Paraglaciecola sp. L3A3: one gene and its partner. The protein of the gene in region 1 interacts with the protein of each later gene in a pairwise test. Links are inferred from orthologs where the notes say so. Each region holds a gene or a part of one and is shown on either strand. Other genes may lie near its edges.

Region 1 (6,147 bases):
ACAGGACGCAGAACAAAAGACAACGCCATTGAGTGCAAATGAACAAATTGAAAATAAAAAACGCAGAATAGCCGCGGCAGTAGCAAAAGCAAAGGCCAAAAAACTGGCCGAACAAGCCCTCAAAAACAAAAGCGTTAATAAAGGCGATAACTAATCATGAATTTTAAGCTAACCAGCTCTCCCCACCAGCATGTACGTCGAAATACCGGCGATGTGATGAAGCTGGTCATTTTAGGGCTAGTACCCGGTGTTTTAATGCAAACTTGGTTCTTTGGATGGGGCACACTTATTCAAGTAATAATTGCTATCCTCACTGCAACCGTTACCGAAGCTGCGATTCTCGAAATGAGAAAACGTGATTTTGAGTTGGCATTAAAAGACTATAGCGCCACCGTCACAGCCATATTATTAGCCATTAGTATCCCGCCATTCGCCCCTTGGTGGATCATTGTAATAGGGACTGTTTTTGCAATAGGTATAGTAAAACAACTATATGGCGGTTTAGGTTTTAACGTGTTTAATCCTGCTATGGCAGCTTATGTAATGTTACTGGTATCTTTCCCCGTACATATGACGCAATGGCTACCGCCAATGAACTTAGCCCAATATTCCCACAATTTTTTAGATGCGGTTTATGCTATTTTCACTACTTTTAGTGTGGATGGATTTAGTCTAGCTCAGTTACGAACTGATATTGATGGTGTCACTATGGCCACCCCACTAGATACGGTAAAAACGGGATTAATTCAAGGTTATACTTATTCTGAAGGCTTAGACCACACAATATTTAATAGTGTGATCAATGATGTAGGAGTGGCGTCAAGTTGGATCAGCTTAAGTTATTTAGCCGGCGGCTTATTTTTGTTAAAACAAAAAGTGATTAATTGGCACATTCCCATTAGCATGATTGCCGGACTGTTTTTTTGTGCTTTGTTTATGTCTCTGGTGGATAGCGACCTTTACCCGACGGCTACATTTCATCTTTTAAACGGTAGTATTATTATCGGCGCCTTTTTTATCGCCACCGATCCAGTATCGGCTTCGACTACCAACAAAGGCCGATTAATTTATGGTGCAGCCATAGGTTTCTGGGTTTATGTTATACGTACTTGGGGCGGATACCCAGATGCAATAGCCTTTGCAGTGGTGATCATGAATATGGCAGTGCCACTTATTGATTATTACACCCGCCCTCGCACGTATGGTCACTCCGCAGCTCAAACCAAAAAGGGCGCTAAATAATGAGCCAAACGATCCAAAATAACATGCTCAGAAATGGCCTTATTTTGGCTATATTTGCCCTAGTGACTACAGGCCTTATTGCACTTACTTATTTTGGTACCAAAGACCAAATAGCCATACAGCAGCAACAAAAGCTGCTTTCTATATTACATGAAGTTATCGATGAACAGAGTTACGATAACCAAGTACAATTTGATTGTGCTCTTGTTACCGACGATTCATTATTAGGTAATAAAGCCCCACAAAAAGTATACCGAGCAACAAAACAAGGTAAAGCTATAGCTGTGGCCATTGAAACCACTGCACCTGATGGCTATAGCGGAAAAATACAACTGGTTGTTGGCATGTACTCCCCTGCCCCAGAAACTGCAGTGGTATCTGGAGTGCGAGTACTTAAACACAAAGAAACGCCTGGTTTGGGCGATAAGATTGAACTTAGAATAAGTAATTGGGTATTAGACTTTAACCAACAAAAATACACTGCTGATACTAGCTATATGTGGACAGTAAAAAAAGACGGCGGCCAATTTGATCAATTCACCGGCGCCACCATCACACCTAGAGCCGTAGCGAAAGCTGTGCGTAAAAGCATAGAATATTATTTAGCCAATCAAGACAGTATTTTTTCTGCAGACAACGCCTGCCAACTAAGTGCTTCAGGCTCAAAATAAACAAAAAATGAGAGACGAGAAACGTGAATGAGTGAGTTCAAAGAATTAACTTGGCAAGGGTTATGGAAAAATAACCCAGCTTTAATCCAATTATTGGGCTTGTGCCCACTACTAGCAGTCACTCAAACACTAACTAATGGCCTGGGGTTAGGCATAGCCACCACCTTAGTTTTAATTGGCTCGAACGCCACTGTGTCTTTAATACGCAATTTGATCCCCAACGAAATTCGCATTCCTATTTTTGTGATGATCATTGCGGCATTTGTCACTATTATTCAACTTTTAATGAATGCCTATACCTTTAAACTTTATCAAGCCTTGGGTATTTTTATCCCATTAATAGTCACCAACTGCGCCATAATTGGCCGAGCCGAAGCTTATGCTTCTAAACATGCTGTTGGGCATTCTGCCTTTGATGGTTTGATGATGGGACTTGGATTTACCTTAGTATTAGTGTTACTGGGAACTATTCGAGAATTATTAGGTAACGGCACCTTGTTTAATGGCGCTAACCTATTATTAGGTGATTGGGCTCTGGTATTAAGAATCACAGTATTTGAAACCGACAGCCCATTTTTATTAGCCATTTTACCGCCAGGTGCCTTTATTTTTATGGGCCTGATTATCGCTCTGAAAAATATTCTCGATGCACACATGGAAAATATATTTGCGGCGAAAAAAGAGCAAAAGGTAGTGCAAAGAGCGCGAGTAACAACAGAAAATTAAATTGCGATATACGAGATTTTTTAGAGTGTGAAATCAATAACAAATAAAAAGCCAAATGAATAAAACTAAACGTTTAGAAATATTAACTCGCTTACGAGATAACAATCCCCACCCCACTACAGAGCTCAACTTTAGTTCGCCATTTGAGTTATTAATAGCTGTGCTCTTATCAGCACAGGCCACTGATGTAAGCGTCAATAAGGCCACAGATAAGCTTTATCCCGTCGCCAACACTCCACAAGCCATACTGGATTTAGGATTAGATGGTTTAAAGTCTTACATCAAAACTATCGGCCTATTTAATACTAAAGCTGTCAACACCCTAAAAACCTGCCAAATGTTGCTGGACTTGCATAATGGTGAAGTACCAGAAAACAGAGCGGCGCTGGAAGCCCTGCCCGGAGTGGGTCGTAAAACCGCCAACGTAGTGCTCAACACAGCCTTTGGCTGGCCTACCATAGCGGTAGACACCCACATAGACAGAGTCTCCAATCGTACCAAATTCGCTCCGGGTAAAAATGTAATCGAGGTTGAACAAAAACTGTTAAAAGTAGTACCAGCAGAATTTAAAGTAGACGTACACCACTGGCTAATCCTACATGGCCGTTATACTTGCGTAGCCCGCAAGCCACGCTGCGGATCGTGCATTATTGAAGACTTGTGTGAGTTTAAAGATAAAACAGAATAATCCTTAACTATCACTGGATTCTAGACTATTAATAAATTGGGCCATATTTACTAACCGCTCACCAACAATAAATTGAATGGTGCGCTTAACCCAAGCAACCGCGATATTTTGGTAATGTATTTTAGTTAACACTAAAGTGGTCACCACTAACAGTAATATTGATGATAGGGAATAAAACCAAATCATATGAAGCTCTAGGTGTTGAAACAAATCAATCCCCAGCAGTAAATCAAAACCTATAAAAACATAAGCCATATAAAAAGGAACTGACATCAGCAATAACTTAGTTAATTGCAATTTATGTGCGCAAACACTGTAGATATCTTTCTGCAATTGGCTAACTGGCTTTGCATAATCAATTTTTGAAATAAGTACGATTTGACCAATATTTCCAGCCAGCCCAACAATGGCAAAAATAGTTAGGATAAATGCAGATATGGTTGATGCTGACAGACTAAAATCTTTAGCAATATACTGCCCCAATAAAACAATAATGTAGAAAAAAGCTGCGCTCTCAATAATGCGAGCCCATTTCATATTAGTCAGTTCTTTCATTTGTTTATTTACTTTGATGTCAGCCAAGATAGTTTGGTTGATGGTAATAGCGGCTGCGGTGTCAGTGTTTTGCTGCTGCCAAGTGTTTTTAAAGTTATCTAAATTCATATTAAGACTCCTGTGTTTCAAATTGATTTTTTAATGCTTCTTTAATTCGGCCAATTCGCGTGGCCACATTGGTTTTACTCAACCCTAAGCTACTGGCTATGCTGTCGTATGATTCACTTTCTAGGTAGAGCAGCATAATTGCTTTATTTAACTTATCGAGTTGTGCAATAAAATCATATAATTGCCTGACCTCTTCACTGCGCTCGCCTTCTTGGGATAAGTCAGGAATGTGCACCATATATCCTTCATTTGCATTGGCTTTATCTTGTCGTTTACTGTCTTTACGGTAATAAGAAATCGCCACATTTAGCGCGATGCGGTACATCCATGTAGAAAATTTATAGGCATTATCATATTTATCGAAAACCAGCCACATGGTGGTTAAAATTTCTTGGGCAAGGTCTTGTCGATCATCTTGATTTTGACAATACGAATTAACAATCTTATAAACAATACCCTTATGTTGCTCCATTAACTGAGCAAAAAAGGCCTTATTCCTTGTGTTCATTTACTCTCAACCCTGCTCTAAAACCCATGCTAAATATAGACATTCTCACCCCGTATTAATACTGACTAATCTTGTTATCTAGTTATTCGCAACAATTCAGAAAAAATCACAAATATTTATTAAAAAACATTAATAGGAAACTATAGGCTAAATAGCACGAGCAATATGAGGACACAGTACACTTTGTCGTTTTGTACTATGTAGAGTTAAACACCTGATGTAATTTTATAGTAAAAACATATTGTTACTATCCTGTCTTGTTAAGATAGAAAACTAAATTGATACCACAATTAGAACTTTTTTACAGATAGACAGAATCTATAATTGCACTTAATTCGCTCTCGGTAAAATGTAATTGAGTGTGAAAAAAGCAACTTAAAGTCGTACCAGCTGAATTTAAAGTCGACGTACACAACTGACTTATTTTGCATGGAAGAGGCACCTGCATCGTCCGTAAACCAGACTATGGAAGTTATATTATTGAAGACTTGTGTGAGTTTAAGAATAAAACTGAATACTAGGCTGCACTATTTTAACTAGAATAGCTTTAACTAGAATAGCGCAGATTTAACTAGAGTAGCGCAGACCTAGCGGCATAAAACAGTTTAAAACCAGTAAATAGCTGCTAGTAAATAGATTGAATCTAGATCTGAACTCAGATACCGTTCGTTTCTTGATTAAAAAATTTCAACGAGTTAATTTATTAACTCGTTATAAGTACAAAAAGGGTTGGTATATGTATGTGAAACTAAAAATAATATTCACAGCAGTCATGTTTATTATACTACATGGCTGTAGTACTTATAGCTCTGAAGATTATGGCGACCCTAATGTCGCGAAAAAGGAATCCTTATGTATAAATATTGAACCTAATCAATATCTTGAATGCAAGGAAAGAGAACAAACCTTGATACTCTCTGGCGCTGACAAAAATTGTAATCACCCATATGAATATGAAAAAAACAGATGTAAAAGAGAACAAGCAACGCAAAAAAAAGCACTTGATGAATCACTTAAAAAACATACCGATAAATAGAAAAAACAAGGTGCCGGACTAGCAATATTTATTGCAACTTTTGTTAATCCACAATCTTATTAATATGCAACCGTGCCACGTATAGGATAATCATCTTGATTACGTACAAAGGTTAACCCCCTTACGACTACACTCAACTCAGGACGTAATAAAGGGGCGTTCGAGATATCTATGGCTTGTAATGTGCCTTCATCGTTAATCACAAATAAGCCTGGCTCTGAAAAGTTATGATCGGTTTCTTGGGCTGAACGAGGGGCAGAGATATACAGCCCTAATTGTTTCATTTGTTGTTCATTTAAACCATAAGCAATAGGGTAACTAATATTTAATTTTTCCATACTTTCTGCTAGTTGTGCTTTTGAATCAGCCGACACAGCAGTGACACTAACACCTATCTCTTTTAACGCAGCTTGATGTTCTTCTAAAATATTTAAGTATCGTATACATAAAGGGCAATGTTTACCTCTGTATACCACTAACATTTGCCAATCGGCGCCACTGTGAGCTTTACTTAAATTCACCCTAGAGCCTTCAGCAAGTGTTGCTTCGATAGAGGGGAAAGAACTGCCTGTTGTTAGTTTTATTGAATTTGCCATGGTAATCTCTTTAAATA
Region 2 (5,072 bases), 2.6 Mb from region 1 along the record:
CGCCGTCTTCACCAATATCTGGCACGGCTACCTCTATTACTTCGCTGCCACCAGTTGCTGCTGGAGCCGCCACTGTTGGAGCTTCTGCAACTGGAGCCGGGGCTGCAGTTACTGCAGGTTCTTCTGCTGGTTCTTCAGCCGTAGGCGCTGCTGAGCCTGCAGCCATGATCTCACCAATCACGTCACCTTCTTTTATTTTGTCACCAACGGCAACAGAAAGGCTGGTTAATTCGCCGGCAAATGGTGCAGGTATATCCATTGATGCTTTATCAGTTTCAACAGTGATAATACCTTCATCCGCTTCTAATGTGTCGCCTACGGCAACACAAATTTCAATGATCTCAACTTCTTCGCCACCTACATCAGGGACTAGAATTTTTTGAATATCAGACATGTATAAGATTCCTTATCTAGCCACTATTATGCGTAAAGTGGATTAAGTTTCTCAGTATTGATGTCAAAGCGTTTAATCGCTTCAGCTACAACACTCTTCTCAATTTCGCCACGCTTAGCTAGCTCATATAATGAGGCAACTACCACATATTCAGCATTAACTTCAAAGTGAGTACGAAGATTGGCACGGCTATCACTACGACCAAAACCGTCAGTACCTAAACAACGATATTCAGTATCGATGAAAGCACGAACTTGGTCAGAGTAACCTTTAACATAATCAGTTGCCGCAATAGCTGGACCTGCGTCTTTAGTAATAACTTGGCTAATGTATGCAGTTTGTTCTTTGGCTTCTGGGTTTAACATGTTCCAACGAACAACGTCTTGGCCTTCACGGGCTAATTCATTGAATGAAGTCACAGAGTAAACATCGGAAGATACATTGTAATCAGCACTCAATATTTGAGCTGCTTTACGTACTTCATTTAAGATAGTACCTGAGCCCATTAATTGAACGTTAGATTTAGATTTTTTCGCTTCTACACGTTCTAACTTGTAGATACCTTTAATGATTTGCTCAGCAATATCATCACCTTCTGGCATTGCAGGGTGTTGATAGTTTTCGTTCATCAATGTTAAGTAGTAAAAAACATTTTCGTTTTCGCCGTACATACGACGTAAACCGTCTTGCACGATAACCGCTACTTCGTATCCGTAAGTTGGGTCATAAGTGACACAGTTAGGGATTAAGTTAGCTTGCACATGTGAGTGACCATCTTGGTGTTGTAAGCCTTCACCATTTAGGGTGGTACGGCCGGCAGTTGCACCTAATAAGAAACCACGTGCTTGGCTGTCGCCTGCTGCCCATGCTAAATCGCCTACACGTTGGAAACCAAACATTGAGTAGTAGATATAGAAAGGAATAGTGGTCGCGTTACACGTTGAGTAAGACGTACCAGAAGCAACCCAAGAAGCCATTGCACCTAGTTCATTAATACCTTCTTGTAATACTTGTCCTTTTTTATCTTCACGATAATAAGCCACTTGGTCAGCATCTTGAGGAACGTATTTTTGTCCTTCACTGGCGTATATACCGACTTGGCGGAATAAACCTTCCATACCAAATGTACGTGCTTCATCTGGAATGATTGGCACGATACGTTTACCGATTTTCTTATCTTTTAATAAGCTATTAAGTACACGAACAAAAGTCATAGTAGAAGAAACTTGACGATCGCCTGAGCCTTTTAAAATAGCATCAAAAATTGATAACTCAGGCATTTCAAGTTGTTCTTCAGCTTGCATGCGTCTTTGTGGTAATGAACCACCTAAGGCTTCACGACGCTCTTTCATGTATTTGTATTCAACTGAATCTTCAGCAAACTTAAAGTAAGGTAAGTTTGGAATATCAGCATCAGCAACAGGAATACTGAAACGGTCACGGAATTGTTTAATTGAATCAACGTCCATTTTCTTAACGTTGTGTGCAATGTTTAATGCTTCACCAGAAGCGCCTAAACCAAATCCTTTAACAGTTTTTGCTAAGATAACAGTTGGACGACCTTTAGTGTCCATGGCTTTTTGATAAGCAGCAAAGACTTTAATCGGATCATGACCACCACGATTTAAGCGGTAGATGTCTGCATCAGACATATTTGCTACTAGTGCAGCAGTTTCTGGATATTTGTTAAAGAAGTTTTCGCGGGTATATTTTCCGCCTTTAGCTTTACAGTTTTGGTATTCACCATCGACTGTTTCGCTCATCAACTGTAAAAGTTTACCTGATGTATCACGGGCGATTAATGCATCCCAGTAACTACCCCAAATAACTTTACATACTTCCCAGCCAGCGCCGCGGAATGTACCTTCAAGCTCTTGAATGATTTTGCCGTTACCACGTACCGGACCATCTAAGCGCTGTAAGTTACAGTTAATAACAAAACATAAATTATCTAAACCTTCACGTGAAGCTAAACCAATAGCGCCTAATGATTCTGGCTCATCTGTTTCACCATCACCTAAGTAACAATAAACACGTTGGCCTGAACAATCTTTAATACCACGGTCGGTCAAATATTTTAAGAAACGAGCAGTGTAAATAGCCTGTAATGGACCCAAGCCCATAGATACAGTTGGGAACTGCCAATAGTCTTTCATCAAATGAGGATGCGGGTAAGAAGGTAAACCTTCGCCATCACATTCTTGACGGAAGTTATTAAGTTGATCTTCAGATAAATTACCTTCAACAAAAGAACGGGCATAAATACCAGGCGATATATGACCTTGTGAGAAAATAAAGTCACCGCTATTTTCTGCATTAGGCGCTTTAAAGAAATGGTTAAAACCTACATCGTACAACATAGCTGATGAGGCAAAACTACCAATATGACCACCAAGATCTAAATCTTTCTTAGAGGCACGTAATACTATCATCAGTGCATTCCAACGAATGGCACCACGAATACGTGATTCCACTGCTCTGTCACCGGGCATTTTCGGCTCTTGTGACGTTGGGATAGTATTTACATAAGCTGTTTTTGCGTCGAAGGGTAGGTGAGTACCACTTCTTCTAGCTTGATCAATTAACTTCTCTAAAAGGAAATGGGCACGTTCTGGACCTTCATTTTCCAAAACCGCTTCCAATGATTCCAACCACTCTTGGGTTTCTGACGAATCAATATCAATGTTAGGGAGCTCAGACATAATATTTATTTAGTCTCCAATGTTGTTATTTATAAATAGTTAAATGACCAAAAAGTTAACACTAGTCATCGTGTTTTTTACTGTTAAATAAGTGATAAAACTTATTGATGTCGCTGCATTCGACCAATCAAACGCTGCATAGAATTTTGTTCCTGTGTCAGTAACAATAATTCTTCTTCAATTAATGTGAGGTAATTATGGCTTTCGCTCCACGCTTTTTGTGGTTTTCCAGCTAAAATTGCCTGTAATAATTTTTTTCGATAATCGCGCATCTTATGGAACATATCGGGGCGTTTAGCCAATATTGTTATATTCTGCTCTACATTACTTGTAAATATACTTGCCATACTTCTGACTATATGCAATATAACTGAGTTGTGGCAGGCATGACAGATAGACATTAAAAAATCATAAATAGCTTCAGCTTCGAGACTGAAATTATTTTCTATTTGTGCCAAACCCACAGCATCGAATTTAGTTTGTACTTCTTTTAATTCGCTGGGAGTTCCGCGCATCGCTGCGTAATAAGCAGCCATACCCTCTATGCCTAAACGAAACTCTAATAGATCAAATTGGCTATCTAGATTTTTTGACATCAAATCAAATAAAGGATCTGATAATCCAGCCAGAATACTGTCACAAACAAATGTGCCGCCACCTTGTTTACGATTAACTAAACCTTTGGCTTCAAGTTTTTGGATTGCTTCTCTTACAGAGGGTCTGGAGACTGCAAATTGTTCGGCTAATGAGCGTTCAGGAGGGAGTTTTTGCCCAGATGCTAATCTACCGTCTAACATCATGGATTCTAATTGCTCCATAATGTCGTCAGATAGTTTTCTAGATTGCACTTGGCGCATTTAATATTCCCGTCATATCAAGCATGTATAATTGTCACTTGGTAAATTGGTAAGACCATTTAGCCCGATAGCTTAGTAGACATTTTCTCTCGGGTAAATATTAAAATTGTAAAAGTCCTATTTTATTTTTAATCGGTTTTTATCAGGCCCTGGTTATAAAGGCCTTCAGAGAAAATTCCTTGAGGTCATACCACTTAGTTAATCCAGCCTGAAAGTGTCAAAATAGCAATGGCAACTAACAAAAACATCACATTTCGTTTAGCCAAACGAACTAAAGTGCAAGGTTCTTCGGTGCAGTCATTTTCATCTGGTTCTATTTCTTCGGCCTTTTTTGATACTTCTAATAACAGCGTTTTTGCAGGTACTGCAGGGTCGGGTAAATAGCCTAACCAAGTAGAAAATGCATTGGAAAAATGACCAATAACTAAAAAGCCAAAAGCGGTGATCCTAACGGGTAACCAATCTAAAATGTTCAACATCAGTTGCGCTTGAGGCGCAGCGGCAGTGTTTTGTTTGCTAAAGTGGGATTCTAGATCGCGAACCAGTACATAAAGAATCGCACCCGCAGCACCGAATACTGCAAACCATAAAATCACAGCAGTATAATGACGATAATTTTGCCAAACGAGGTTCTGTCCAAAAGAGGTTTGGTCTTGTGCACCATTTTTGATTTGTTCTTCATACATGCTACAAGCTTGTAAGTCACCACGGTTTGCAGCCTCTAAAAAACATTTGTACGTGGCTCTAACATTTGGGCAACCCACGCATATCATAAGCACGGCAGTACTCAGGACTAACTCGACTAAGCCTCCTGTAAATTCTTGGATCACAAAATAACTAATTAAAACAGGCAGCAAAATAAATATAATAAGTGCCCAAGATTTAGATGAGGAATTTAGCCATTTACTCGATTCTATGGTGGTCGCGTATTTAGTAGAATAAAACTCGGCTTGCCAATATCTAGATTTAGTGGTGACTCGCTCCACTAGCAGAACTAGTAATAAGCTGATCAAAGTCATGGTGGTTTCTCTTGTTAAATTAATAGTTAATTTTAGGGGCGTTGTAGATTATATCATTAGCTGTGATTAAGTTAATAGTACTCTATATCTTGGCCAGTCA

The links.
Region 2: the proteins of nth (region 1) and aceE interact in binary tests that used the Escherichia coli proteins (3 or more experiments, as listed by UniProt). The link is inferred for Paraglaciecola sp. L3A3 from one-to-one orthologs.

The regions. Positions count from the first base shown.
Region 1 is NZ_CP047023.1:1,299,070-1,305,216, reverse strand. Bases 1,730-4,510 are described here. They hold nth (endonuclease III), read left to right. Parts: upstream 1,730-2,694; coding sequence 2,695-3,327; downstream 3,328-4,510. Other genes in these bases: GQR87_RS05365 (RNA polymerase sigma factor), read right to left, coding at 3,992-4,498; GQR87_RS05370 (hypothetical protein), read right to left, coding at 3,331-3,990; GQR87_RS05380 (electron transport complex subunit E), read left to right, coding at 1,941-2,639; rsxG (electron transport complex subunit RsxG), read left to right, coding at 1,730-1,913. Also shown: electron transport complex subunit RsxC, read left to right, coding at 1-154; electron transport complex subunit RsxD, read left to right, coding at 157-1,242; more of rsxG, read left to right, coding at 1,242-1,729; GQR87_RS05360 (hypothetical protein), read left to right, coding at 5,241-5,534; GQR87_RS05355 (redoxin domain-containing protein), read right to left, coding at 5,594-6,130. UniProt on the Escherichia coli protein: DNA repair enzyme that has both DNA N-glycosylase activity and AP-lyase activity. The DNA N-glycosylase activity releases various damaged pyrimidines from DNA by cleaving the N-glycosidic bond, leaving an AP (apurinic/apyrimidinic) site.
Region 2 is NZ_CP047023.1:3,849,098-3,854,169, reverse strand. Bases 221-3,425 are described here. They hold aceE (pyruvate dehydrogenase (acetyl-transferring), homodimeric type), read right to left. Parts: upstream 3,097-3,425; coding sequence 421-3,096; downstream 221-420. Other genes in these bases: GQR87_RS16015 (GntR family transcriptional regulator), read right to left, coding at 3,198-3,425; aceF (pyruvate dehydrogenase complex dihydrolipoyllysine-residue acetyltransferase), read right to left, coding at 221-394. In the rest of the region: more of aceF, read right to left, coding at 1-220; more of GQR87_RS16015, read right to left, coding at 3,426-3,953; beta-lactamase regulator AmpE, read right to left, coding at 4,148-4,972; 1,6-anhydro-N-acetylmuramyl-L-alanine amidase AmpD, read right to left, coding at 5,039-5,072. UniProt on the Escherichia coli protein: Component of the pyruvate dehydrogenase (PDH) complex, that catalyzes the overall conversion of pyruvate to acetyl-CoA and CO(2).